3 regions of the Cupriavidus sp. FW306-1B-F12B genome follow, and region 2 is predicted to be linked to each of the others. Evidence: predicted binding sites of a transcription regulator. Region 2 holds the regulator's gene; each other region holds the start of a gene.

Region 1 (9,529 bases), on a different contig from region 2:
GGGCGGCACAGTTTGCCAGCGAGCACCACCGGGCGGGCGGCCTGGTGGCGGTGCCCATCGCCGGCGACGACAAGGCCGCGCTCGATGTGGCCGCGCAGCTGGTGCGCGATGCGGGATTCGAACCGGTGGTGGTGGGGCCGCTGGCCAGCGCGGATCGCTTCGCTCCGGGCGGGCCGCTGTTCCGGCAGGTGGGTACGGCCGAGGAGTTCCGGCGCAAGATGGGCGCCCGCTGACGCTGCGCCGGGCGCGCTGGCGGATCAGGGCCTGCGCCGCTCCATTGCCACCATCGACGGCGTAAAGCCGAGCTGGCCGAAGAATGCGGCTTCGGAGGAACGCGCCGCGCGCAGCATCCAGGTGATGTCGGGGTCGTTGCCCACGATGTGCCGCACCAGGGCGCGGCCGATGCCGCGCCGGCGGTGGCTGGGCGCGACCGCAACCATCGACAGGAAGCCGTCGCAGACGTCGTCGCACAGCGCGCGGGCAAAGCCGACGATCTCGCCGTGCTCCACCGCGACGACCACGCGTTGGGAGTTGGCCACCAGCCGTGCGAATTTCTCCGGGCCGCCAACCCGGTGGGCCCAGCCGTTGGCGATCAGTAGTTGTCTGGCTGCCTCGATGTCGTCGGGCAACAGGTTACGGATTTCCATCGGCGGCTCTCCCAGTAAAGCGTGTACGGCCCCTCGCCGCCCCTTGCCACCAGGGGCGCCGCGAGTCGAGAACGGCACGGGAACCCGTGCCGCGCAATTGGCGGAGTGTAGCGAGCGGGCGCGGGCGCGTCAATTTGGCTTCCGGCGGGGTCGGGTGCTGCTCACGCCGGCGCGCCGGCGCGGTATCATGGCCTCCATGAACGCCCCCGTCTTTTCCTCCGCACATCCGGCCGACCAGCTTGCCGAGTTCACCGACGCGGATGCGGCGATCGCGCGCATCCGCGACATCTACGAAGCTTCTGTCGGCGCCGTGCGCGCGCGCTTCGATGCCTTCGCCAGCGGCAAGCCGCTGCCCTCGGCCGCGCATGCGTGCTATCCGTACCTGGGCATCTCGGTCAACATCGAGACCATGGTCACCGACAGCCGGCCGTCCTGGGGCACGGTGGCCTACCCGGGCGTTTATGGCACCACCGTGACTCGCCCCGACCTGCTGGCGGACTACTACCGCGACCAGATCGAGCGGCTGATGCGCTATCACCGCGTGCCGGTGGTGGTGGGGCTGAGCCGGCGCCCGATCCCGCTGCCGTTCGTGATCGAGGCTTCGACCACCGACATCAGCTACACCCAGGCGCGCGAGCTGGAGGCATCGTTCGTGCTGCCCGAGCTGAGCCGCATCGACGACGGCATCGCCAACGGCACCTATGAGCCGATCCCGGGCGAGGCCTGGCCGCTGTCGCTGTTCCCGGCCGAGCGCGTGGACCTGGCCCTGCAGCGGCTGTACCACTACACCGGCACGGCACCGCAGCATTTCCAGCGCTTCGTGCTGTTCACCAACTACCAGCGCTATGTCGACGAGTTTGTCGAGCTGGGCCGGGGCCTGATGGCCAGCAGCGACGGCGGCGGCTACACCCGCTTTGTCGAACCCGGCGACGTGATGCAGGAACTGGGCGGCGCGGAACCCGACGACGCCTCGCGCCCGCGCGCGCTGCCGCAGATGCCGGCCTATCACCTGGTGCGCGAAGACAAGCTGGGGGTGACGCTGGTCAATATCGGCGTGGGACCGTCCAACGCCAAGACCATGACCGACCACCTGGCCGTGCTGCGCCCGCATTGCTGGCTGATGGTGGGCCACTGCGGCGGCCTGCGCCGCTCGCAGCAGCTCGGCGACTACGTGCTGGCGCACGCCTATGTGCGCGACGACCACGTGCTCGACCACGACTTGCCGCCGTGGGTGCCGGTGCCGCCAATCGCCGAGATCCAGGTGGCCCTGCAGGAGGCCGTTGCGCGCGTGACCGGGCTGTCCGGCAACGAGATGAAGACCCGCATGCGCACCGGCACGGTGGTCTCGACCGATGACCGCAACTGGGAGCTGAAGTCCAAGTCGCTGTATGCGCGCTTCAACCAGTCGCGCGCGATTGCCATCGATATGGAAAGCGCGGCGGTGGCGGCCAACGGCTTCCGGCTGCGCGTGCCCTATGGCACCTTGCTATGCGTGTCGGACAAGCCGCTGCATGGCGAGCTCAAGCTGCGCGGCATGGCCAACGCCTTCTATCGCCAGCGTGTCAGCCAGCATATGACCATCGGGCTGGAGGCGATCCGCATCCTGCGTGAGAACGGAGTCGAGCAGCTGCATTCGCGCAAGCTGCGCAGCTTTGATGAGCCGGCGTTCCGGTAGGTCGGCACCCGCGCTCATCCGGAAAAGCAGAAGGCCGGCGCCTGATTGGCGCCGGCCTTTTGCATGGCACTGCAGGATCAGAAGCGATACCCCACCCCCATGCTGAACAGCCACGGATCCAGGTTCACCTTGGACACCTTGACATCGCCGGCCTTCACATCGCTCGACAGCCAGATCTTCTTGATGTCGGCGTTGAGGAACCAGTTCTTGGTCAGCTTGTAGTCCATGCCGATCTGCAGGGCCGGGCCCACGCTCCAGCTATCGAGCTGCAGCGCGTTGTTGGCAATGTTCTCGCCCCAGATGCGGGTGAAGTTCAGGCCCGCGCCGACATACGGGCGGAAGGTGCCGTTGGGGATGAAGTGGTACTGCACCAGCAGCGTCGGCGGCAGATGCTTGAAGGTGCCGACCTTGTTGCCGTCCAGGTAGACGTTCTGCTTCTGCGGCACGGTCAGGACCAGTTCGGCTGCGATGTTCGGCGTGAAGAAGTAGGTGACGTCGAACTCGGGAATCCACTTGTTGTTGACCGTGATGCGGTCCGAGGGGCCGACGCCGCCGACAGGGTCGGAGCTGTTGGCCATGTCGAGATAGGTGCCGCGCAGGCGCACCATCCAGTTGCCCTGCGCATCGTCCGCGGCGGCGGCAGGGGTGGCGAAGGCGCCCAGCATGGCGCAGGCGGCGATGGCGGAACAGGTGACCCGGGTGCGAAGAGAGAGTGTTTTCATGAGGTTCTGCTTGGTCTGGTATCAAATCCGGACCCAGTTTGGCCGAGCAGGTCGGGCTGGGCTTTGACCCAAAACAAGTAGCAGGGAACGGGGCCGGCGCGCGTGGCGCAGGCGCTACAGCGAGGAAGGCGCCGCGGTGCCAGTTGCGCCGGCGCTTCTAAACACATGCGGAATTATTCGTGGCGCGGTGCGATGCTGCCCCTTACGCTGTGCGAAAGATCCGAGCACGCATGCAGCGTGTGCGGATCGGCACCGAGCATGTCGTGGGCGTCCGCAAGGGCGTCTTTCCGGGTGTGCCCCGTGGGGGCGGGGCACACCGGTTTTCTTGCGGCGGCTTGCGGTGTCAGGCCTCGGCGGCCTCGGCGGACTGCGGGGCCCGTGCTGCGCCAGAGCCGGCCTGCAGGTGCCGGTTCACGCCCGAGATCACCGCGCGCAGCGAGGCCGTGACCAGGTTGGCGTCGATGCCGGCGCCGAACCCTGTCGGCGAATCGCCCACGCGCACTTCCACGTAGCAGGCCGCGCGCGCATCCGCGCCGGCGGTCATCGCATGCTCGTGGTAGTCCATCACGCGTACCGGCAAGTCCAGCGCATTGACGAAGGCATCGATGGGCCCGTTGCCGGTGCCGCGCACGCTGCATGGCTTGCCGTCGCGAACCATCCGCACTTCGATCTCCGTGGCACCGCCGCTGTCAGACACCAGCTGGTGCGATACATAGCGCAGCGGCGTTTCCTGCGTCAGGTACTCGCGCCGGAACAGCCCATAAAGATCATCGGCACTCGCCTCGAGCCCGGTGTCGTCGGTCATGGCCTGCACCGCGCGGCTGAATTCGATCTGCAGGCGGCGCGGCATGTAGATGCCATGCACCTGCTCCAGCAGGTAGGCCATGCCGCCCTTGCCGGACTGGCTGTTGACGCGGATCACCGCGTCATAGCTGCGGCCCAGGTCGGCCGGGTCGATCGGCAGGTAGGGCACTTCCCAGATGCCGTCCGGCTGCTGCTGTGCAAAGCCCTTGCGGATCGCATCCTGGTGCGAGCCCGAGAACGCGGTGAACACCAGGTCGCCCACATACGGGTGGCGCGGATGCACCGGCAGCTGGTTGCAGTGCTCTACGCACTGGCGCACCGCGTCGATATCGGAGAAGTCCAACCCGGGTGCCACGCCCTGCGTATAGAGGTTGAGCGCCAGCGTCACCAGGTCGACATTGCCGGTGCGCTCGCCGTTGCCGAACAGGCAGCCTTCGACGCGGTCCGCGCCCGCCATCAGCGCCAGCTCCGCGGCGGCCACCGCGGTGCCGCGGTCGTTGTGCGGGTGCACTGACAGCGCGATGTGTTCGCGCCGTGCCAGGCGGCGGTGCATCCATTCGACCTGGTCGGCGAACACGTTGGGCGTGCTGCATTCGACCGTGGTCGGCAGGTTCAGGATCATCGGCCGGTCCGGGCCGGCCTGCCAGGCGGCAGAGACGGCGTTGCTGACTTCCAGCGAGAAGTCGAGCTCGGCCAGGCTGAAAGTCTCGGGCGAATACTCATAGGTCCATGCCGTGCCAGGCATGGCATCGGTCAGCGACCTGATCAGGCGCGTGCCCGAGACCGCGACCTCCTTGATCTCTTCACGCGAGGCATTGAAGACGATGCGCCGCCAGGCCGGCGCGATCGGGTTGTACAGGTGCACCGTGGCCCGCGCTGCGCCGCGCACGGACTCGACGGTGCGGCGGATCAGGTCTTCGCGCGATTGCGTCAGCACCACGATGTTGACGTCTTCGGGGATGCGCTGCTGCTCGATCAGCATGCGCACGAAGTCGAAATCGGTCTGCGAGGCGGCGGGGAACGCCACTTCAATTTCCTTCAGGCCGATTTTCACCAGCTGCTCGAAGAAGCGCAGCTTGCGCGCCGGGTTCATCGGCTCGATCAGGGCCTGGTTGCCGTCGCGCAGGTCGGTGCTCATCCAGCGCGGTGCGCGCGTGATGGTGCGGGCGGGCCAGGTGCGGTCAGGGATGTCGACGGTGGTGGCGGGCTGGTACTTGGTGGCGGGATTGCCGAGCATACGGGGTCTCCTTCCTCGCTAAGGGAAGTAAAGGAAAAACGGAAAAAACGGTGGCGAAAGGCTGCCGAACTGCCACGGGGCACTAGGCCCGGCAACCGGTCGATAGGCTTAGCAGTAGCGAGGAAGCGCGCAGGGCGCGGCCCGATGCCAGGGCAGCCAGCACGCGCGCGCGGGCAGCGATGCGGGACGCATCGGCAGCCTGGCTGAGTGTGCTGGTGTAACGGTTCATCGTGCCTGGAGGAGGAGGGCCGGGGCCGCTCGTGGTTGGTGCGCATCCGGCAGGAGCCGGATGACTGGCAAAGGTTAGTCGACAAGGCCGGCCCCGGTCAAGCGTGGGGAGCGCCGGGTGCGAACGTGGCCCGATCGGGGGACTGCCATGCGCGGGTTTGCGCCAAACGGCTGGGGCCAGGATGCGGCCGGGACCCTGCCGGTCATGTTTGCCTCGCCTGAATGGCGGTACCGCTGCGCTGAAAGGATGAACCACGCGCATGCTCTGTGCGCTACGCCTCAGTCCTCTGGCCGGTATTGCGCTGGCACCTTTGTGCCTAGGCTGGTAGCGCGGGAAAAAACACATGACTGGGGGGAACATCATGAGACTGAGAACGTGGGCATCCTGGCTGGCGGGCGCTGCCATGGCCATGCTGCTGGCAGCTTGCGGTGGCGGCGGCGGTTCGAGCACGCCCACCACGCCAAACGCAGGCGGTTCCACGCCGCTGACCTATACGGTGAAGATGAGCGTGACCTCGGGCGAGGTCGGCGTCGGCCGCACGATCACCATCAGCGCGCTGGCAGTGGACAGCAACGGCGTCGACGTCTCCGGCAACACCACCTTCAACTGGACCAGTGCCGACAGCGGCATTGCCACCGTGGAGCCGAGTGCCACCACGCCGGCCAGCGCCGTGGTCAAGGGTATTGCAACCGGGACGACCACTGTCCAGGTGGTGGCGAGCGTCAAGGGCGCCGACAACACCACGGTGCAGCTGCCCGCGCAATCCGCCACCATCACCGTGGTGCCGGCCTCGGCGCTGAGCTACAGCCTGTCGATCCCGAACAGCAGCCTGTCGATGAGCGACGGGCAGGAGCTGCCGGTCAAGGTATCGCTGGTCGATAGCAACGGCGCCGATGTATCTGCCAGCGTCAACAGCTGGGCATGGTCCAGCAGCGGCTCCGCGGTCCAGGTCACGGCCAGCCAGAACAGCGCCACGCTGAAGGCGAGCAACAGCTCACCCACCGCCGTGGCCACGGCCAGTGTCTCGGTATCGGTGACCGCACCGGACGGGCATGCCATTGCCGGGTTGATCGTGGTGACAGTGCAGAAGAACGGCGCCGCCGCCTATCGCGTGGTGACGACCAAGGGCGGCCGCGAGGTGAATGCGCTGCAGGTCTTCAGCAACCGTCCGGAAACCTTCAGCTCGCGTGTGCTGCGCCACGACGGCCAGGACGTGACCGCGGAGTTCGACGGCGCCTGGACCTACACGGCGACCTCGGCCACGCTGTCCGCATCGGAAGCGGCGGGTACGCATGACGCCACGGTCAGCACCAGCCTCGCCAACGACAAGGGTCCGGTCCAGAGCAGCCTGACGGTGACAGCTGTCAGCACCAGGCTGGGCGAACGCCGCAGCGCCACGCTGACGGTGACCGAGAACCCGGTCTGGGCGCTGGTTGGCGACAACCAGGATCCGATGACGCTGCTGCTGATGCCGCCGATGAGTATCCCGGTGACCGCGCGCATGAAGCACCTTGGCGACGATGCGCAGTACACCGCGTGCATCAACTGGGCGTGGACCAGCACCGGCCCGGTGGAGTTGTCGCCTGGCGTCGCGGATCATCAGAAGAACGTCACGGGCACAGCGCAGGGCGACTTCACTCTTACCGTGACCTGTAATGCCGTCGCCGACAATACGCCGCTGAAGCTGGTCTTCTACGGTACGGTCAAGTAAGCAGCAGGTTCCCGCGCCTGGCGAAACGCCCTCCATCCGGAGGGCGTTTCGCTTTGGCGGCAAATTGCAGGCTGCCGGTTTGCTCCCCCTCTCCCGCAAGCGGGAGAACAAGCGGCCGTCGGGAGGGATGCCGGCAAAGCGTACCCGTTTCTGCGTGACCGGCGCCAAGCGTTTCAGGTGCTGCCGGGGCAGGCCAGCAAAGGCGTCGGGACAAGGCTGAGCCTGCCTTTGCGGGACGTCCCCTATATGCGCACCAGGCAAGCCCAGTACGCAAAGCGTACCCGTTTCTGCGTGCAAAAATGCCAGCCCTTTCAGGCATGTTTTATCGCCGCAGGACAGCTCGCAGGCGAGCGCAAAGCGCTGCCTCCGCGCCGGGCGGAAGCAGCGGGCGTACCCGTTTCTGCGTGGATTTGTAGAGGAGGAAAGCGCGCCGTTTAGCGCTTGCGCACGAAGCGGATCACCTGTTCGGCAGGCTTGTCCTGCGTGCCGGAGGTGGTGCCGGCGGTGTTGGATCCGCAGGTATTGCAGCCGCCGTCGTCGCAGCCGCTGGCGCAGCCCGCGGCGGCTTGCGGGGCCAGCCAGCGCACCAGCCGGGCACGCCAGCCGGTGGCGGCGCCGCCGCCCAGGCGCGCGGCCAGCGCCGCCTTGACGCGCTCGCGCGTGCGCGGCGCGTAGCGCGCGATCACCGACACCGCGCATGCCAGCACGATCAGCGGGACCAGCAGCGTTTCGATGGCGTGGTAGAGGGTCATGGCGGCGCGGTGCCTCAGCTGAACATCAGCGCGACGCGGTAGGTCACGAAGGCCGCCAGGTAGGCCAGCCCGGTCAGGTAGGCCGCCGACAGCGCCATCACCTTCCACGAGTCGGTCTCGCGCCGGATCACTGCCAGCGTGGAGATGCACTGCGGTGCGAACACGTACCAGGCCAGCAGCGACAGCGCGGTGGCCAGCGACCATTGCGCGGCGATCATCGGCGCCAGCTGCGTGGCCACGGTCTCTTCGCTGCCCGACAGCGCATAGACGGTTGCCAGCGCGCCCACGGCCACCTCGCGCGCAGCCAGGCCCGGCACCAGCGCAATGCAGATCTGCCAGTTGAAGCCCACCGGTGCGAACACCTTCTGCAGCGCATGGCCGATCATGCCGGCAAAGCTGTAGTCGATGGCCGGCGCGGTCGCGCCCACGGGCGCGGACGGGAAGGACGACAGGAACCACAGCAGCACCGTCAGCGCCAGGATCACCTTGCCCACCCGCGACAGGAAGATGCGGGCACGCTCCCACAGGCCGATGGCCACATCGCGCGGATTGGGGATGCGGTACGACGGCAGCTCCATCAGCAGCGGATGGTCGGTGCGGTCGCGGCGGAAGAACTTGAGCGCGTAGGCCACCACCAGCGCGCTGACGATGCCCGCCACGTACAGCGCGAACAGCACCAGCCCCTGCAGGTTGAACAGGCCCATCACGGTGCGCTCGGGGATGAAGGCGCCGATCAGCAGCGCATACACCGGCAGCCGTGCCGAGCAGGTCATCAGCGGCGCCACCAGGATGGTGGTGAGCCGGTCGCGCGGGTCCTGGATGGTGCGCGTGGCCATGATGCCGGGGATGGCGCAGGCAAAGCTGGACAGCAGCGGGATGAACGAGCGCCCCGACAGCCCCGCGCCCATCATCAGGCGGTCCAGCAGGAAGGCCGCGCGCGGCAGGTAGCCGGATTCCTCCAGCGTCAGGATGAACAGAAACAGGATCAGGATCTGCGGCAGGAACACCACCACGCTGCCCAGGCCCGCGACCAGGCCGTCGACCAGCAGGCTCTTGAGCATGCCGTCGGGCAGGTAGGCGCCCAGCATCTCGCCGGCCCAGTGCACGCCGCCCTCGATGCCGTCCATCAACGGCTCGGCCCACGAGAACACCGCCTGGAACATCAGGAACAGCAGCACCGCCAGCAGCAGCAGGCCGATCACCGGATGCAGCACGATGCGGTCGAGGCGGTCATCGAGCGCGGCGGTGCGCGCCGGCATGCTGACCGCGGCCGCCAGCAGGCGGTTGACCTCGGCATGCACGTCAATGTCGTTGGCGGGTTCCGGCGTGACCGGCGGGGCCGGCGGCAGGGTGTCGTCAAGCAGGCTGACCAGTGTCGCGGCGCCGTCGTGCTTCACCGCCACGGTGCTGACCACCGGCACGCCCAGCGCGGCCGACAGCTTGTCGCGATCGATCTGGATGCCGCGCCGCGCTGCGGCGTCGCTCATATTGAGCACGACCACCATGGGCAGGCCCAGGCGGCGCAGTTCCAGCACGAAGCGCAGGTGCAGGCGCAGGTTGGTCGCATCGACCACCGACACCAGCAGGTCCGGGCGCTGCTCGCCGGCGCGCCTGCCCAGGCAGACATCACGCGTGATGGCTTCATCGAGGCTGGCCGCGTGCAGGCTGTAGGCGCCCGGCAGGTCCAGGATGCGCACCTGGCGCCCGGCCGGCGACACGAAGTAGCCTTCCTTGCGCTCGACGGTCACGCCC
Region 2 (9,529 bases):
TTGCGGGTCTGGTCCAGATCGTGCCGCTGTTCTTCCAGCACTCCACCACCGAGCCGGATCCGGGCATCACCCCGTATTCGCCGCTGCGGCTGATGGGCCGCGATATCTATATCCGTGAAGGCTGCGTCGGCTGCCACTCGCAGCAGGTCCGCACGCTGCAGGCCGAGACCGAGCGCTACGGCCACTTTTCCACGGCGGGCGAGTCGGTCTACGACCACCCGTTCCTGTGGGGCTCCAAGCGCACCGGTCCCGACCTGGCGCGCGTGGGCGGGCGCTACTCGGATGACTGGCAGCGCATCCACCTGCGCAATCCGCGCGACGTGGTGCCGGAATCGGTGATGCCATCGTACCCGTGGCTGGAAAGGGCCGAGCTGCCCACCAACGACATCCAGGCCCGCATGCGCGCGCTGGTGCGCCTGGGCGTGCCGTACACGGATGCCGAGATCGCCAAGGCACCGGACGAGCTCAAGGGCAAGACCGAAGAAGATGCGCTGGTTGCCTACCTGCAAGGCCTGGGCACCAACCGCCGCAACGTCCGCGTGGATTCCGCCGCGGCCGCGGCACCCAAGGAGTAAGCCATGGCCATGATCACTGCCATTGCGACCGTCGTGTCGATGGTCGTCTTCCTGGGGATCTGCTGGTGGGCCTGGTCCGCCGGCCGGCAGGCCGCCAACCGGGAATCCGCCATGCTGCCGTTCGCGCTGCCTGACGAAACCACGACAACATCGAGCCGGAACACCTAGCCATGAGCGATTTCATTTCCGAATTCTGGAGTTATTACATTGCCGCTATCGCGCTCATCGGCATCGTCTGGTGCGTGTGGCTGCTGTTCTCGCAACGCAAGGTCGCCAAGACCGCCGGCGGCACTGAAGACACCGGCCATGTCTGGGACGGTGACCTGCGCGAGCTGAACAACCCGTTGCCGCGCTGGTGGATGTGGATGTTCCTGCTGGCCTGCATCTTCAGCCTGGCCTACCTGGTGCTGTACCCGGGACTGGGTTCGTATGCCGGCGTGCTGAAGTTCTCCACGCAGGGCGAACTTGCCGCGCACCGCGCGGCGCAGGAGAAAATGCAGAACGAGATCTACGCCAAGTACCTGAAGATGGACGTCAAGCAGGTAGCGGCGGATCCGCAGGCGCGCGAGATCGGCCAGCGCCTGTTCCTGAACTACTGCGCACAATGCCACGGCTCGGACGCGCGCGGCAGCCGCGGCTTCCCGAACCTGACGGACAGCGACTGGCTCTATGGTGGCGAACCCGACATCATCCAGCAGACCATCACCAAGGGCCGCAATGGCGTGATGCCGCCGTTTGCCGCGGCCATCGACGCCAAGCAGGCGGGCGACGTGGCGCAATACGTGCGCTCGCTGTCGGGCCTGTCGTCGGACCCGATCCGTGCGTCGCGTGGCGAGGGCGCCTTCAAGACGACCTGCGTGGCATGCCACGGCGCCGGCGGCAAGGGCAACCAGGCGCTCGGCGCGCCCAACCTGGCGGACAACGTCTGGCTGTATGGCAGCTCGGAAGGCAGCATCGTCGACGCCATCCTGAAGGGCCACAACAACCACATGCCCGCGCATGAGGAGATCCTGACGCCTGAACGCATCCGGATGCTGACGGCCTATGTCTGGGGTTTGTCCAACACTGGGGGCGGAGCCGGGCAATGACCGACGACTCATGTGAGCGGGCGCTGGCAGCTCGCGGGAGAGCATGCCCATGAACGCACCCGGGACCGAAGAAATGGCCCGGGCGGCCGACCTGCAACGGTCGGCCGCTGCGCCGGGCGAGACCTCTGACGAAACGCTCTACGAGGTCCGCCGCAAGATCTACCCGCGCTCGGTGACGGGCGCCTTCTCCAGCTGGCGGGTCTGGCTGGTGATCCTGACCCAGCTGATCTACTACGGCACGCCCTGGCTCCAATGGAATGACCGCCAGGCCGTGCTGTTTGACCTTGGCGAGCGCAAGTTCTACATCTTCGGGCTGGTGCTGTGGCCGCAGGACGTCATCTACCTGGCGGTGCTGCTGGTCATCTCGGCGCTGGCGCTGTTCCTGTTCACGGCGATCGCGGGGCGGCTGTTCTGCGGCTATGCCTGTCCGCAGACGGTCTACACCGAGATCTTCATGTGGATCGAGCGGCGGGTCGAAGGCGACCGCATCGCCCGCATCCGGCTCGACGGCGATCCGTGGAGCCTGCGCAAGTTCCGTCTCAAGGCGACCAAGCACTTCCTGTGGGTGCTGATTGCGCTCTGGACCGGCTTTACCTTCATCGGCTATTTCGCACCGATCCGCGAACTGGGCGGCGAGGTGCTCAGCCTGTCGCTGGGGCCGTGGCAGTCGTTCTGGATGCTGTTCTACGCGTTCGCCACCTGGGGCAATGCGGGCTTCATGCGCGAGCAGGTGTGCAAGTACATGTGCCCGTATGCGCGCTTCCAGAGCGTGATGGTGGATCGCGATACCTATGTCGTGACCTACGACGTCGGCCGCGGCGAGCCGCGCGGCAGCCGGTCGCGCAAGACCGACCACCACAAGGCGGGGCTTGGCGACTGCGTCAACTGCAGCATCTGCGTGCAGGTGTGCCCGACGGGCATCGATATCCGCGACGGCCTGCAGTACGAGTGCATCGGCTGCGGCGCCTGCATCGACGCCTGCGACCAGGTCATGGACAAGATGGCATATCCGCGCGGCCTGATCCGGTACACCTCGGAAAACGCGATGCGCAAGGGCTTGTCCGCGGCGGCATCGCGCAAGCGCCTGCTGCGCCCGCGCGTCGTTATCTATTCCGTGATCTGGGTGGCACTGCTGGCCGGGTTCATGGCTTCGATCGCGCTGCGCACGCCGCTGAAGGTCGACATCATCCGCGACCGTGGTGCGCTCGGCCGTGAAGTGGAAGGCCGCTGGATCGAGAATGTCTATCGCCTGCAGCTGATCAACACCACCGAAGCGCCGATGCAGATCAGCGTGCGCGCCGACAGCGACGAATTGAAGAACCTGACGGTGGAATACGACAAGCAGGCCGAATCGCTGGCGCCGACGTCCAACCGGTTGCTGCCGATCCGGATCCGCGTGCCGATCGAGGCCGCGGCGCAGGGCACGCACAAGATCAACGTGACAGTGACGAGCGAAGGCACGGAGCGGGGGCATGCCGAAATCCGGCAATCCACCAGTTTCATCGTGCCGCGCGATTTGTGAAGCTAGTCGTCAAGATGAAGGGGGACAAGATGAGTCAGCAAGGCAATCCGTGGTGGAAGGAGCCGTGGCCGTGGCTGTTGATGAGCGGCCCGCTGGTGGCGATGGTGGCGTGCGGCGTGACAATCTGGCTGGCATCCGCGCATCCGGACATGCCGGTGCAGGGTGCAACGCGCCATGGCCTGGTGGTCGAGAAGGTCGACGCCGCGCCGCCCAAGGCTGCCGCTGTGAGGCAGCCATGAGGTTGCGCTGGCTGATGTGGGTACTCTGGCCGGCGTTCCTGATGGCTGGGTTTGCGACCGCGACGGTGTTTTCGGTGGTGGATCCCGGTGACCTGAGCTTCTTCGGCCAGCCGATCGAAGCGTCCCGCGAATCGGTCTACACCATCGGCTTCCTGATGGCCTGGGTGTTCTGCGCGTTGTCCAGCGGACTGACGCTCTACACCATGCCGACGCGGCTCAGCGATACCGACGAACTGGAGTAAGCGGGCTGCCGTGAGGCCTGCGCTGTCATGGCCGGATGCGGCCATGACAGCGCCTTGGCCGCTTAGCAGGAGCGGCTGTAGAGTTGCTTGATGCCGTCGATGTCCACGAGCTTGACGTGGCGCTGGCGAATCTGGATCAGGCCGGCTTCGGCAAAGCGAGAGAACAGGCGGCTGACGGTTTCGAGCTTCAGGCCCAGGTAGCTGCCGATCTCTTCGCGGCTCATGCGCATCACGAACTCGGACGCCGAATAGCCGCGCGCCGACAGGCGCTCAGAGAGGTTGATCAGGAAGGCGGCAAGGCGTTCCTCGGCGCGCATCGAGCCCAGCGTGACCAGCATCAGTTGGTCATGCGTGATTTCCTTGCCCATCAGGCGCAGGAACTGCTGCTGCAGCGACGGCAGGTCTGCCGACAGCGATTGCAACTCGCTCATGCGGACCACGCAGACTTCGGTGTCCTCCAGCGCGGCGGCATCGGAGGCATGCTGCATCTCGCCCAGCCCGTCGAGACCGACAATTTCGCCGGGCAGGTGGAAGCCGGTAATCTGCGAGCGGCCGTCTTCAGTGGTGACGTGGGTCTTGAGCGTGCCAAAGCGCACGGCATAGACCGCGGTGAGCGGATCGCCCATGCGATACAGGGTTTCACCCTTGTGCACACGGATGCGTTCCTGAACCAGCGTGTCCATCTTGGCAAGGTCTTGCTGCGACATGCCGACCGGAAGGCACAGCTGCCCCATCGCACAGGTGGAGCAGCGGGGTGACATCTCGGTAATGGGAATGGAGGTGAGCAATTGGAACCTGCTAGAAATGGCAGCGAGGGCGCGATAAGGACATTTTACCGTGCGATGTGATGTGGTAGGGAGTGAGAATTGACATTTGGCGTACTGATCAGCGTTTTTCTGCTGGCTTTGCTGGGCGGGGTCCACTGCGCTGCCATGTGCGGCGGCGTGGCGCTGGCCGTGGAGCAACGCCGCGGGGCGGCGGCCACGATCAGTCTTGTGCCCAGCCGTGCCGCCTGGCTGGGCGAGTTGCTGATAATGCACCTGGGCCGGATCTCGACCTATATGCTGCTTGGGGCCGCGCTGGGCGCGGTCGGTGCTTCGGCGTGGAAGCAGGACTATCTGCCGGTGCAGCGCTGGCTGTTCGGCGCAGGCAGCGTCATGCTGCTATGGTCGGGCTGGCGGTTGCTGCGCGGCAACACTTTTACCGTCGACTGGCTGGAGCGGCTGGCGGCGCGTGCCGGCGCAACGGTGGCGCGCCGGCTGGCTGGCGTGGCACGCGGCATGCCGTCGTTTGTGCGCGCACGCGGCGGCCTGGCGCGGCGATATGGCGTGGGCCTGGCGTGGGGACTGGTGCCGTGCGGCATGGTCTATGGGGCGCTCACGCTGGCGCTGCTGGCGGGAAATGCGGCGTCCGGCGCACTCGTGATGGGCGTGTTCGGGCTCGGCACACTGCCTAACCTGCTGGTGCTCTCCGGCCTGTCGGGCTATTTGCGTACGCTGTCGCGACGTCCCGGCGTGCGCCTGGGTGCCGGCCTGGCGGTGATGGCGTTCGGCGGCCTTGGCATTGCGCGAGCGGTGCTGTTGCCACATTCGCTGGCCGAGCATGGATTCTGCCTGGTGTTCTGAGGCGCCGGCGCCGCGCGGGCAACGGATGATGGTTGCAGGCGGGGGCGGGAATGCCATACAATCGCCAACATTGCGGTATCGCGCGGCGTCTTGTGAGCCGCGGTAAGCAGCGGGCGAGCAGCGCCAGGCGGCCTTCATACCAGAAGGCGAGTTCAGGGCAGGGGAAGCGGAAGGTTTTCGATGCCCGTCCCGTCCCCAAAGTCCATCCGGTTCAAAAGATCTGGTTCAAAAGTCCGGCTGGCACTGCGGTGTTGGCGATGCCGGCCTTGCTCCCGATACCCGTTTTTCTTGCGTCCGAGGCCTTCAGTTCGCTGACAGCGACGTCCGATATGTGCGGACGCGCTACGCAAGAGGTTCGCTGGCTGGCCCATAACGGCATGCGAACGATCTCCTGCCGGAACGCCCGGCAACTCGATGCAAAGATAGGGAAGTGCACGGCTTGGATGCAGCAGGTATCCGGCTAGCTGCGCAATGAGATGGCGGTGGCTTTCGCACCGCTGTATCCAAAATCTCCGGTGCCCCGGATCCGTCCGGGAGCAGGTGCAAAGACAGGCTGCACACCATCAACATGAATACCCAAGAGGCGAAGATCGTCCTCGAGACGGCGCTGATCTGCGCGCAGGAACCGCTGCGCGTCAATGATCTGCGGCGGCTGTTTGACGACGACGTCGGCGCAGACACCATCCGCGTGCTGCTTGATGAACTGCGCCAGGACTGGCGGCCGCGCGGCGTGGAACTGGTGGCGCTGGCCAGCGGCTGGCGCTTCCAGAGCCGGCCGGAAATGCGTGAATACCTGGATCGGCTGAATCCTGAAAAGCCGCCAAAATATTCGCGCGCGGTGATGGAAACACTGGCGATCATTGCCTACCGGCAGCCGGTGACCCGCGGCGATATCGAGGAAATCCGCGGCGTGACGGTCAGCACGGAAGTCATCAAGAAGCTTGAGGACCGCAGCTGGATCGAGGTGATCGGACACCGCGACGTGCCGGGCAGGCCGGCGCTGTATGCGACCACCAAGGCGTTCCTGGACGATCTTGGCCTGCGTACGCTGGATGAGCTGCCGCCGCTGGAAGATGCCCAGGCGCAGGCGCAGGCAACCCTGCTGGAACAGCAGGCCATCAATTTTGAAGACCTGGCTGCAAACAAGGCGGCCAGCGCCGACGAAGAGGCTTTTGCCGACCCCGCCGCGCACGCAGCGGATGTGGCTGAAGCATCCGTCGCAAACGAAGCCGAGACGACCGGCCCGGTCGACCAAGGCGCCAATGGCTTTGACGCGCAACCGCTGCAAGCTGCAGCCGACGATGCCGCCGAGGCCGCTTCCACCGAACCAGCCGCACCCAATCCGGACGGGGCGCGGGGCGATTTGCCGGACAACGGCACCCCGCCGCACCCGAGCGAGCACGACGAGCGCGTGCCGAACTGAACAACATGCAACATCCGATAGTGAATATCTTGTCTGATTCCGTTGAGCAAGACACCCGCAATGCGGGCGCACCCGCCGACACCGGCGCCGCAGAACCCGGATCGGGCAGCGAAGCCGCGCCCCGCCGCAAGGGGCTGCGCCGCGGGCTGAGGAACCTGGTCGCATCGCGCCGCCAGGCACAGGACCGCGGCGAGGGCGCCGAAGGCGCCGGCGGCCAGGCCGATGCCGGTGAAGCGGGCGCCGCACAGGCGGCGGGCGGTGCGCGCGCTGGCCAGCGTGGCCGCGGCAAGCGCAAGACGGGGCAGGGCGAGGGCGGCCAGGGTAGCCAGGGCGGCCAGGGCACCAGCAAGGCAGACAAGGTGGACCGCGCGGCCAGGGCCGAAGGCACCGACAAGCCCGAGCAGCCCGGCCGCAAGCGCAAGCCGGTCCAGCGCTCGGGCAAGGCGGCAGCGCCGGGCGAGGCGCAGGGCACCGGCGCGCGGCAGCAGGGCCGCCGCAAGGATGGCGGCAAGCCGCAGGCGCCCCGCAAGGGCCAGGGCGGCGGGGACAAGACCGCGGCGAGCAGCGAAGACCTGTTCCGCTTCGTGATCTCCGAGCAGTACGACAACGAAGACACCGTCATTCCGCGCACCAAGGCCAAGCCGGTGCGCGAGCTGTCGGCCGACGACGACGCGCCCAAGCTGCACAAGGTGCTGGCCGAGGGCGGGCTGGGCTCGCGCCGCGAGATGGAAGAACTGATCCTGCAGGGCCGCGTTTCGGTCAACGGCCTGCCGGCCCATATCGGCCAGCGCATCCTGCCGGCGGACCAGGTCCGCGTGAACGGCAAGCTGATCCACCGCAAGGTGTCGACCAAGCCGCCGCGCGTGCTGCTGTACCACAAGCCCGCCGGCGAGATCGTCAGCCAGTCCGATCCGGAAGGCCGTCCGACCGTGTTCGACAGCCTGCCGCGCATCAAGGCCGGCAAGTGGGTCGCAGTGGGCCGCCTGGACTTCAATACCGAAGGCCTGCTGATCTTCACCACCTCGGGTGACATTGCCAACCGTTTCATGCATCCGCGCTATGGCGTGGAGCGCGAGTACGCGGTGCGCACGCTGGGCGAGCTGGCCGAGGCCGACCGCCAGCGCCTGCTGCATGGCATCAAGCTCGATGACGGCGAGGCCAACTTCCTGCGTATTGCCGACGGCGGCGGCGAAGGCGTCAACCAGTGGTATCACGTGGCCCTGACCGAAGGCCGCAACCGTGAAGTGCGCCGCATGTTCGAGGCGGTCGGGCTGACCGTGTCGCGCCTGATCCGCACCCGCTACGGCCAGTTCCTGCTGCCGCGTGGCCTCAAGCGCGGCCGCTGGCAGGAAGTCGAGCCGAATGACGTCAAGGCGCTGATGGCCGGTGTCGGCCTGAAGGTGCCCGGCAAGGGCGAGCAGGCTCCCAAGGGCGCCACCAAGGTAGGCGGGCGCAAGCAGCGCACCGAAGCCGCGATTGCCGGCATGCCGATGCCCACGGGCATGGACGGCCTGCCGCGCTTCGACCAGGGCGGCGCCCGGGGCGGTAGCGGCGGCCGCAGCAGCCAGCCGGACCCGATGAAGACCTCGATGGGCTATATCACCCACGGGCCCACCTTGCTGACCTCGCACGCGGCCAACCTGGGCGGCGGGCGCGGCACTGGCGCACGCCAGGGGCGTGGTGGCGCCGGCATGGGCGGCATGGGTGGCATGCGCGGTCAGGGTGGCCTGGGCGGCCAGGGTCAGGGCAAGCCGCGTCGCGGCGGCGGCGAAGCCAACGGCAATGTGATGCCGAAGGCGTCGAAACCGGGCGGCAACCGTTCCCCGCGCGGCGGTAGTGGCAGTGGCGGCGGCAACCGTGGTGGCAACCGCGGCGGCAACCGATAAGCGCTGATTGCGGCGCATGGCGGGCTGAACGCCTGCCGGCGCCGGATTCGGTGCACGGAAATGTCTGGCTTTTGCCTTTTCGACATAATCCGCGTATAATTCAAGTCTATTCAAAAAGCGATCCTCGTCGAGGATGGGCGAATGATGGGCATTGCGCCCATTTTTTTTTGGTTCGCCCGTTTTTCGGTTCTCTCCGCTGGAGCGGGGGATGGCGGACAGGCAGGGCTGCAGCAGGGTCGTCCCGGACGGCACCGGCGGGTTTGCCTGCCACGGTGTTGATGGCCATTACTCGGGATAACAGTGCATCTGGCAGATTTGATCGAAACCACCCTAAGCGGCATGGGATATGAGCTGGTCGAGCTCGAGCGTGCCCCGGCCGGATTGCTGCGTGTCTATATCGATCAGCCTGAAACCGGCATTGCCATCGAGGATTGTGAAAAGGTGAGCCGCCAGCTCACCCACGTGTTCACGGTCGAGAACGTCGACTATGAACGCCTCGAGGTCTCGTCGCCCGGACTGGACCGGCCGCTGAAGAAGCTGGCCGACTATGTCCGCTTTGCCGGCGAGGAGGTGCGCGTGACGCTGCGCCTGCCCGTCAACGGACAGAAGAACTTCACAGGCATCCTGCGCGAGCCCACCGGCGCGGCGGGCGAGGAGATGATTGGCCTGGAGTTCGAAGGCAAAGATGGCCCGGCGCTGCTGGAATTTGCCGTATCCGATGTCGACAAGGCACGCCTGGTGCCGGTGATCGACTTCAAAGGAAATCAAAGAAAAGGGAACAAGCAATGAGCCGCGAAGTTCTGTTGCTCGTCGATGCGCTTGCGCGTGAGAAGAACGTCGACAAGGATGTGGTATTCGGTGCCCTGGAGGCGGCGCTCGCCTCGGCCACCAAGAAGCGTTTCGAGGAAGACGTGGATATCCGTGTCGCG
Region 3 (9,529 bases), on a different contig from region 2:
CACGCGAACCCGGACGACCACGCGGCGCTGCGGCGCTTCATGCGCCGCCATCGCGTCAAGACCGTGGCCGGGCCGGGCGGCAGCCTCTATATCATCGATCACCATCACTGGGCGCGGGCGTGGCTGGATCTCGGCTACGAGCAGGCACCCGTGCGCGTGCTGCATGACTTCAGCCGCCTGAGCCCGTCGGCGTTCTGGAAACGGATGCGCCGTCTCGGCCATGTCCATCCCTATGACGAGCACGGCCAGCTGCTGGGCCCGAAGGCGCTGCCGCCCACTGTGCGGGGCATGCGCGACGATCCCTATCGCAGCCTGGCTGCCTTTGCGCGCGAGGCCGGGGCCTGCCGCAAGCCTGGCAGCGCTGCCGGCGATTTCTCCTGGGCCGCCTTCCTGCGCGAGCGGGTGGAACAGGACCTCGGCAGCGTTGCGGGATTCGGGCTGGCGCTGGCGGAGTCGATCCGGCTGGCGCGCAGCGCCCGCGCAAGACGTTTGCCCGGCTATTGCGGCGGGCCGGTGAGGGGGAGGGTCGGGGGAAAGAAGGGCGGTGCCAGATAGGCAGGCAGCCTGGCAGACCGCTTGGGTGCTCCCCTCTCCCGCAGGTGGGAGAGGGGAGCAACCCGGCAGCATCGCTGACGCTGGTCCCGGATCAACTGTCTGACTTGTGCTTCGGCATGCCCTTGGTCTTGGTCGAAGCCATCTTGTCGAGTTCCTTTTCGCTCATCGATTTATACATCGAGCGGGAAGGTCCCTTGAGCGATCCGGCCTTCTTTTCGCCGCGCTTTGCGGAGAGCGCCGCTCCCGCGGCCTGCTGTTGCGCCTTGGATTTGGCTGGCATCTGGGTCTCCTTGCAAATGGGGGAAGGAACCGGGCGATGCGGTGGCACACGCCCGCGCTTCGTTATAGGGCGCCGGCGCGGCAGCGACAAGGGTAGCCCCGCGCTGGCGCCGCTGCGTGCGCCAGCCGGCGTGCGTTGCCCGCAGGCTGGCCGGGAACGCTAGATCCGGCCAAGCACCACGAGCAGCACCACGATCAGGACGATCAGGCCCAGGCCGCCGCTAGGCCAGTAGCCCCAGCCGGAACTGTAGGGCCAGGCCGGCAGTGCGCCGATCAGCAGCAGGATCAGGATGATCAGGAGAAGGGTGCCGATTCCCATGGCGTGCTCCTTGTTGTGGATCTGGCAAGCCGGGCTTCCGGACCGGGGTGGCCTCGGAGAGCCAACTGCTTACAGTTCAGCCTAGATCAGGGGGCGCCGGCGTCCCCCCGGACTAGGGCTGAAATCGCTGTAGGAATCGGACGACGTTGGGGTGTCGGGCGCGCAACATGCAGGGCTGTGGTGGCGGACACTGCGCCGCGTTCAGCACGCTGCGTTCAGCCCGTGCTCGACGGCATAGACGGCCACCTGCACGCGGCTGGCCAGGTTCAGCTTCTTCAGGATGTTCTGCACGTGGATCTTCACCGTGCTTTCCGCCACGCCCAGGTCGCGCGCGATCTCCTTGTTGCTTTCGCCGCGCGCCAGGCCCTGCACGATCTCGCGCTCGCGCGCGGTCAGCCGCGGCGCTTCGTCCTGGCGCGCCGCGGCCACCGGTGCCGGAGCGCGGAACTGGGCCACCAGCTTGGCGGTCATGCTGTCGGAGATGACCGGCTCGCCGGCCGCGGCACGGCGGATGCAGGCGATCAGCGCCTCGGTCTCGATATTCTTGATCAGGTAGCCGCGCGCGCCGCCGCGCAGCGCGGCGGCCAGTTCCTCGGCTTCCTCGGACACGGTCAGCACGATCACGGCGGTCTGCGGCAGGTCTTCCACCAGCAGCTGCAGGGCTTCCAGGCCGGACAGGCCGGGCATGTTCAGGTCCAGCAGGATCACGTCGGGACGGTGCTGCTTGGCGCGCTTGATGCCTTCCACGCCGTCGGCGGCTTCGTCGACGATCTCGAAGTCGGCCTGCCGCTGCAGCAGCGCACGGATGCCGGAGCGGAACAGGGTGTGGTCGTCGATCAGCAGGATGCGGATGGTCATGGCTGGGTCTCGGTGGTCGTGGGGGCGGGGCGGGTGTCGGCGAACTCGCGGGCGCCGGAAGAGCGGCCGGCGGGCAGCACCAGTTCGATGCGCACGCCGTGGCCGGGGCGGGCCTGCACGTGCAGCTGCGCCCCCAGCCGCGCCGCGCGCTCGCGCATGATGTTCAGGCCGATATGTGCTTCGGCGCGCGTGGCGATTTCTTCCGGATCGAAGCCCTCGCCGTCGTCCTGCACCACCAGCCGGAAATCGCGGCCGTGGCTGAGTGCCACCGCCACGTGCCCCGCCATGGCGTGCTTGCGCACATTGGAGAGCGCCTCCTGCAGGATGAACAGCACCTGCAGCTGCTGCTCCGGCGCCAGCGGCCAGGCGCCGCCGCTCTCGTCAATGGCGAGCGTGGCCTCGGTGCGGCACTGGCGCCGGAAGCGGCCCACGGTCTCTTCCACCGCCGGTCGCAGCTCGCCGGTGCCGAGCCGCGAGCGGAAGTTGTTCAGCAGTTCGCGCACATCCTGGTAGCTCTCTTCCACGCCGTGGCGCAGCATCGGCACGATCTCGCGGGTCTCGGCCAGGTCGTCGCGCTCGACCGCGGCGTCCAGCAGCTGCACCTGCAGGTTCAGGTAGTTCAGGCCCTGGGCAATGCTGTCGTGCAGGCCCTGCGCCACCAGGTTGCGCTCTTCCACCACCGCCAGCTGGCGCGCGGTCGCGGACAGGCGCAGGTGTTCCAGCGCGGTGCCAAGGTGCTGGCCCAGTGTTTCCAGCATCTGGCGGTCTGACGGGGGCAGCGCGCGCGGCGTGCGGAAGTGCAGCGCGAACACGCCGGTGGCGCCGCGCTGGCTTTCGATGCGGAAGGCCGCCAGCGACTGGAAGCCGTTGCGGCTGCAGGGCGTGACATCCCCTGCGGCGCCCTGGCGCTGCGCCGCGCGCAGGTCGACGATGGCGACCACGGCCTCGCGCGTGGCGTCGCCGCAATGGCAGGCGTTGGCCGCCGCGCAGGATTCGGATTCGGCCAGCGCCGCCGGCAGGCCGGCGGCTGCCAGCAGGTGCATCCTGCCGTGGCGGCTGTCCAGCACGCGCACGCTGCCGCCATCGGCATCGAACTGGCGCATCACGCGTTCCAGGAAGCCGCGCGCCATGGCCTCGGCATCGGCGGCCTGGTTCAGGAAGGCGGCCATGTCGTAGAGCGTCTCCAGGTCGCGGTTCTGGCGTTCCAGCTCGGCGGTCTTCTGCGCCACGCGCGTCTCCAGGTCGTGGTACAGCCCCTGCAGTTCGCCAGCCATGCGGTTGAAGCCTTCGCTGAGGGTGCCGAACTCGTCGCGGCTTTCCACCGGCAGGCGCAGCGAGAACTCGCGCGCGGCCATGCGCCGCAGGCCGTCCTGCAGCCGCAGCACCGGCAGGATGATCCACAGGTAGAGCAGGTAGATCACGGCCACGGTGCCGACGCAGGCCATTGCCGCCAGCGCGATCTGCGACAAGCGCAGCCAGTCGGTCTTGCGCGCGCTGTCATGCTCGATCATGCCGACCAGGCGATCGGCCTGCGCGACGAAGCCGGGCAGTGCGGCGATATAGCGTGCCGGGGCGGCGGCGTCGCCCGTTCCGGCTACCGCCAGCGGGCGCAGCCGTTGTTGCCAGCCCTGCGTGACGCGGGTCATCTGGGCATGGATGGCGGGTTCGTCCGGCAGGAACAGCGGGCGCGCCGCGTCGCCTTTCCTGAGCAGGGCCAGCGTGGCGTCCAGCGCCTGCACCTGCTCGGCCAGTGCATTGTCCTGGCCTGCCTGTGCCAGCGTCAGTTCGATCGCCACGCGGTTGGCGCGCATGCGCAGGCTGCCGGCGTCATTGATGGCGGCACCCGCGCCTTCCAGCTTCCATGACAGCCACAGCGTGCCGGCAATCATGCCCAGCACCACCAGCAGCACGGCCAGCGAGAGCGAGATGATGCGGGTGGAGAGGCGGTCGCGCAGCGCCGGCAGGCCGGCAGCGCGGGAGTCCGCCGCGGCGCTGGCGGCTGGAGGATCGGTTCGGAACATGGCGGTATCGGGGGCTACCAGTCGGGGGAAGCCGGGTGGTGGCCCGGCGGCCGGCGCGTGCATGGCTGCGCGCTGGCATCGAGGGCAATTTTCCCTGCGCAGCACGCGGGGCTTCCTGCGCAAGATCAAGAAAACCCGGCTTCGGCGTCTGGTATGTGCGGCCGGCGGCGCATCGGCTTGTCAATTGCGGGGAATGCCGCCCACACACCAGGCCTGTCACGTCGTGACATATCGCTCCCACCGCATGGCGCGGGGATACATCGTCGGACTTGGCTGCGGTCAAATCCACACGACTTGCCCTGGCCTAGCATCCGGTCAACATTGATGAGGAGAGGCGAGGCGTGAAGGCAGCCAGTTTCGACTATGAACGCGCCCCGCGCCTGGCAGTGGTGTTCGGCTGCCTGATGCCGGCGCCGTGGCTTGGCGCCGCGGCCGGGGTATTGCTTGCTGCCGGTCCCCCCGGCGGCTTGCCGGACCGCTTTGCGCCACTGGCGCTGGTGGCGGTCCATGTGCTGGCGCTGGGCATGCTGCTGCCGGTCATGGTGGGCGCGCTGTTCCAGATGATGCCGGTGGTGGCCGGCGTGGCCGTGCCGGGTGCGGGGCTGCTTGCGCCGTTCATGGCCGCGGCCGGCGCGGGCGTGGCCACCGCCCTGGCCATCGGCCTGCTCGGCGGCGAACCTGTGGCGATGCAGGCGGCGGCGGCCGTGGCGGTGATCCTGTTGCTGGCCGGCGCCATTCTGCTGGCTGCGGGCCGGCGCGTGGCCGCAGTGGATGCCACCACGCGCACCCTTGCCGGCATCGGCGCGCCGCTGATGGTCGCGGTGCTGTGCGGCATGGTGCTGGCCGGCGCCTTCGGCGGCTGGTGGCGCGTGCCGGTGGCGCGCTGGCTCGGCCTGCATATGGCGTGGGCGCTGGGCGGCTGGCTGGCCGCGCTGGTGACCGGCGTGGCCACCACCGTGCTGCCGATGTTCTGGCAGTCGCCGCGCCTGCCGGCGGCGATCGGGCGCTGGCTGCCCATGGCGCACTGGTTGCCGCTGGCGCTGTTCAGCGCCGCGGCAATGCTGTGGCCGGATCACCGGGCACTGGCGCATGGCGTGCTGCTCGTGTGGCTGGCGTTCGTGGCGGTGGTGGGCGCATGCGGGCTGGCCGGCACGCTGTGCGCGCGGCGGCGCCATGATCCGCTGTGGCTGCTCTGGCCGGTGGCATGCGCCAGCATGGCAGGCGCGGCGCTGCTGGGGGCGGCGGCCGTGGTGCTGCCCGCCGCCGGGCTGCCGCTGGCATGGTGGGCCGGCACCATGGCGCTGGTCGGCGTGGGCGTGCTGCCGGTCACGGCCATGCTCGGCAAGATCGTGCCGTTCCTGGCCTGGCTGCACCTGCGCCGGCTGCTGCCGCCGCGCGCGCGGGTGCCGGCCATGCAGGCCATCATCGTGCCGGGCCGGCAACGGCGGCAGGCATGGCTGCTGCTGGCTGCCTACGTCCTGCTGCTGGCGGTGCCGCTGGCGCCGGCGCCGCTGGCCCGCGCTGGCGGCGTGCTGCTGGCGGGTGCCAATGCGTGGCTGGGGTGGCAACTGCTGGGAGCGTTGCGATGCATGCGGGAGATGAGGAAGCGCGGCGGATTACCGCCGCGCATTGCTGACAAGGTTTCCATGCCGCCGGTTTGCTCCCCTCTCCCGCCTGCGGGAGAGGGGCCGGGGGAGAGGGCAGGCGCCGGCATACCGACGCGCCTCACTTCGTAGACACTCCGGCCCTCTCCCCCACCCCTCTCCCGCAAGCGGGCGAGGGGAGCCTTGTTCGCGCGGCGTTGGCTACGGCACGCACGACAGGCATGCGTCAGGCTGGTGTCGGGGCTTGGGTCAGCCCCGCAGGCTTTTCCCCCGTCAACAGGTAATGCATCAGCTCCGCCACCGGCCGGATCGCCTCGCCGAAGGGCAGCGCACCCCGGCCGCGGAAGAACAGGCCGCGCTCCACGTCGCCGCGCACGGCCTGCGCCAGCTTCAGGTCGATGCAGAACTGGCCGATGCGGGCAATGCCGTCGCGCAGCCCGCACGCCTGCAGGCAGTCGAAGCCCTCCAGGCATTCACGCGGCTTGGCGCGGCGCTGCAACCGCGACTCGCTCGACAGGTAGCGCGACAGCCACGGCGTCAGCACCGCGCGCGCGGGCAGCCCGGCCACGCTGGTGAACTCGCGCAGGGTCTCGGGCCGCGCCGTGGCCAGCACCTGCTTGAAGGCCGGGTGGGCATCGCATTCCTCGGTCACGGCGAAGGCCGTGCCCAGCTGCACCGCGGCGGCGCCCTCGCCCAGCCAGTGGCGCACCTTGGCATGGCTGTCGATGCCGCCGGCCAGGATCAGCGGAATGCTGTCCCAGGCCAGCCCGAGCTGCGCAAACAGCTCGCGGCATTCGGCCAGCACGCGCGAAAACGAGAAGCGCGGCTCTGACAGGTCCTGGATGGTGGCCGCGCCCAGGTGGCCGCCGGCATGCGCCGGATGCTCGACCACGATGGCATCGGGCAGGCGGCCCTTCTTCATCCAGCGGCGCAGCACCAGGCCGATGCCGCGCGCCTCGGACAGGATCGGGATCAGCGCCACCCTGGGGTGGCTGGCGGTCAGCTCGGGCAGGTCCAGCGGCAGGCCGGCGCCCATGACGATGGCATCGGCGCCGCTTTCGCAGGATTGCCGCACCAGCGCGGCGTGCGAGCCCACCGCCTTCATCACGTTGACGGCGATCAGCCCGCGGCCCTCGGACGCCGTGCGCGCGGCACGGATCTCGCGATCCAGCGCTTCGAGGTTGGCGGCTTCGATGGCGGGCTTGTCACGGCTGCCGCGGGTGCGTTCCATCAGGTCGGGGTGGTGGTGGCGCAGGTCGATGCTGGCGATGGTGCCGACGCCGTTCTCGCGCGCGACGGCGCCGGCCAGCCGGTGGGCCGAGATGCCGATGCCCATGCCGCCCTGCACGATGGGCAGCAGGCGGCGGCCGGCCAGCTTGAGCCAGGGTTGATTCATAAAATCTCCGGAAGAGGATGGGCGCGGGGCCGGCATGCGGCCAGCCGCGTGGATGACCGGGCAAGCGTGGCACAGCGGCACGGGCCGGCGTTTGCCGCAGGTCAAGCGCGCGGTGGTGGCCTGCCATCGGCCTACGCCAACCGGCATAGGCCAACGCGGGCGGTGTGCCGTTGGCGTGGGTTTGCGCGCGGTCAAGCCCCTGCTGCAAGCGCTTGGCTAGCATCGGCCGCTGTCTTCATCTTCGCGCCGCCGCCGGCGCCATCACCGATGACCCCTGTCTCCCCAGCCCCATCCACCGCGGCGAACGTGCCGCGCCGGCCCCAGCTCGTTGCGCCCGCCGGTTCGCTGGCGGCCCTGCGCATGGCGCTGCAGCACGGCGCCGACGCGGTCTACCTGGGCCTGCGCGATGCCACCAACGCGCGCAACTTCGGCGGCCTGAACTTTACCGAGGCCGACATCCGCACCGGCGTGGCCGAAGCCCACGCGCGCGGCGCCGAGGTGCTGTTCGCGATCAACACCTTTGCCCAGATGGGCGCGGTGGCCCAATGGCAGCGCGCGGTCGATGCGGCGGCGGACCTTGGCGCCGACGCGGTCATCATGGCCGACGCCGGCCTGATGGGCTATGCGTGCGAGCGCCATCCGGGGTTGCGGCTGCACCTGTCGGTGCAGGGTTCGGCCACGCATGCCGACGCCATCGAGCTGATGCGCGAGCGCTTCCATATCCGCCGCGTGGTGCTGCCGCGCGTGCTGTCGCTGGCGCAGATCGGCAAGCTGGCGCGCCAGACCAGCGTGGAGCTGGAGGTGTTCGGCTTCGGCAGCCTGTGCGTGATGGCCGAGGGGCGCTGCCTGCTGTCCTCCTACGCCACCGGCGATTCGCCCAACAACAAGGGCGTCTGCTCGCCCGCGCACGCGGTGCGCTGGACCGAGCAGGACGGGACCATGCAGGCGCGGCTGTCGGGCATCCTGATCGACAGCTATGCGCCGGGCGAGCCGGCCGGCTATCCCACGCTGTGCAAGGGCCGCTTCGAGGTGGAGGGCGAGCGCGGCTACGTGCTGGAAGAGCCCACCAGCCTCAATGCGCTGTCGCTGCTGCCGGCGCTGATCGACATGGGCATCGCTGCCATCAAGATCGAAGGCCGGCAGCGCAGCCCGCGCTATGTGGGCGATGTGGTCGGCGTGCTGCGCGCGGCCATCGACGCGGCCTGCGCCGATCCGGCGCGCTTCGTGCCGCGGCAAGAGTGGCAGAGCACGCTGGGGCGCCATGCCGAAGGCGACCAGGTCACGCAAGGCGCCTACGACCGGCCGTGGCGGTGACACCCATGACATCGATCTGCCTTGAACCGGCCATGACGGAGCTTCCCATGCCAGAGATTGCCGCGGCCGCGATGCCGCAAACCATAGCGATGCCCGACTTCGGCATCGCCCTGGGCCCACTGCTGTACTACTGGCGGCGCGAGGCCGTGATGCAGTTCTATGCGTCGGTCGCCGATGCGCCGGTCGACCGCGTCTATCTCGGCGAGACCGTCTGTACGCGCCGCCATGAAGTCCGCCATGCGCAATGGCTGGAGATTGCGCAGATGCTGCGCGATGCCGGCAAGGAGGTGGTGCTGTCGACGCCGGTGCTGGTGGAGTCCGACACCGATATCGCCTGGATGCGGCGCGCCTGCGCGCAGGACGACTACCTGGTCGAGGCCAACGATCTGGGCGCGGTGCGCTGCATGGCAGGGCGGCCCTTTGTCGGCGGCCCCCACCTCAATGTCTACCACGCCGATACGCTGGCGTGGCTGGCCGGGCTGGGCGCGGCCGGCTGCGTCGCGCCGGTGGAGATGGATGGCGGAACGCTGGCCGCGCTGGCAGCGGCGCGCCCCACCGGCATGCGCCTGGAAGCCTTTGTCTGGGGCCGGCTGCCGCTGGCGTTCTCGGCGCGCTGCTTTACGGCGCGCCACCATCGCCTGCGCAAGGACAGTTGCGAGTTCCGCTGCATGGATTATCCCGACGGCCTGGTGGCCGCCACCGGCGAGGGGCAGGCGTTCTTCACGCTCAACGGCGTGCAGACGCAGAGCGCCACCTGCCTGGACCTGTGCGCAGAGGCGTTGGCGATGGCGCGCATGGGCGTGGGGATGCTGCGTGTGAGTCCGCACTCATCCGGCACGCTGCAGGTGGTGCAACAGCTCGCGGCGATTCGTGCTGGTGAACAGGCACCCGCTGGCAGCGGCATCACCCCGGCCGGCGCCCAGCCCTGCAACGGCTACTGGCACGGCAGCGCGGGCATCGCCTGGGAGGCCCGGGCATGAGCGCGCTGCACAAGCTGATCGCGGGCGTGCACCGGCGCATGCCCGCCCGTGCCAGGGCGCTGCCGCTGGTGGCGGCGCTGGAGCTGGCGCGCCGGGCGGGATGGCTGGAGCCACCGGCCGCACTGGACGGACACGCCTTCCTGCTGACGGTGCAGGACCTTGGGCTGGCCGTGCCGTTCCGCTGCGAAGGCGGGCGCTTTCGT

What was found. The regulator FNR, encoded in region 2, switches genes on or off when oxygen is low (the NO sensors DNR and NnrR bind a similar motif). The targets are predictions, from matches to a motif close to TTGATNNNNATCAA.
Region 1: AC3WLE_RS07855 (OmpW/AlkL family protein) is a predicted target of FNR. The motif match lies at 3,108-3,121, and genes of this name have one in related genera.
Region 3: ubiU (ubiquinone anaerobic biosynthesis protein UbiU) is a predicted target of FNR. The motif match lies at 7,124-7,137, and genes of this name have one in related genera.

The regions. Positions count from the first base shown of each region.
Region 1 is NZ_JBYSXC010000003.1:337,206-346,734, forward strand. It holds gene AC3WLE_RS07840 (NADPH-dependent F420 reductase) at 1-233, shown strand, start outside; gene AC3WLE_RS07845 (GNAT family N-acetyltransferase) at 258-647, opposite strand; gene AC3WLE_RS07850 (AMP nucleosidase) at 835-2,322, shown strand; gene AC3WLE_RS07855 (OmpW/AlkL family protein) at 2,400-3,044, opposite strand; gene leuA (2-isopropylmalate synthase) at 3,388-5,085, opposite strand; gene AC3WLE_RS07865 (hypothetical protein) at 5,676-7,025, shown strand; gene AC3WLE_RS07870 (DUF6587 family protein) at 7,460-7,777, opposite strand; gene feoB (ferrous iron transport protein B) at 7,792-9,529, opposite strand, start outside.
Region 2 is NZ_JBYSXC010000018.1:85,471-94,999, reverse strand. It holds gene ccoO (cytochrome-c oxidase, cbb3-type subunit II) at 1-575, shown strand, start outside; gene AC3WLE_RS26180 (cbb3-type cytochrome oxidase subunit 3) at 579-743, shown strand; gene ccoP (cytochrome-c oxidase, cbb3-type subunit III) at 746-1,663, shown strand; gene ccoG (cytochrome c oxidase accessory protein CcoG) at 1,713-3,185, shown strand; gene AC3WLE_RS26165 (hypothetical protein) at 3,215-3,424, shown strand; gene AC3WLE_RS26160 (hypothetical protein) at 3,421-3,666, shown strand; gene fnr (fumarate/nitrate reduction transcriptional regulator Fnr) at 3,729-4,454, opposite strand; gene AC3WLE_RS26150 (sulfite exporter TauE/SafE family protein) at 4,533-5,291, shown strand; gene scpB (SMC-Scp complex subunit ScpB) at 5,860-6,714, shown strand; gene rluB (23S rRNA pseudouridine(2605) synthase RluB) at 6,720-8,600, shown strand; gene rimP (ribosome maturation factor RimP) at 8,901-9,389, shown strand; gene nusA (transcription termination factor NusA) at 9,386-9,529, shown strand, end outside.
Region 3 is NZ_JBYSXC010000004.1:39,191-48,719, forward strand. It holds gene AC3WLE_RS08405 (ParB-like protein) at 1-555, shown strand, start outside; gene AC3WLE_RS08410 (DUF3008 family protein) at 647-835, opposite strand; gene AC3WLE_RS08415 (DUF3309 family protein) at 995-1,153, opposite strand; gene AC3WLE_RS08420 (response regulator) at 1,355-2,011, opposite strand; gene AC3WLE_RS08425 (type IV pili methyl-accepting chemotaxis transducer N-terminal domain-containing protein) at 2,008-4,032, opposite strand; gene AC3WLE_RS08430 (hypothetical protein) at 4,374-5,768, shown strand; gene AC3WLE_RS08435 (NAD(P)H-dependent flavin oxidoreductase) at 5,863-7,032, opposite strand; gene ubiU (ubiquinone anaerobic biosynthesis protein UbiU) at 7,300-8,346, shown strand; gene AC3WLE_RS08445 (U32 family peptidase) at 8,394-9,326, shown strand; gene ubiT (ubiquinone anaerobic biosynthesis accessory factor UbiT) at 9,323-9,529, shown strand, end outside.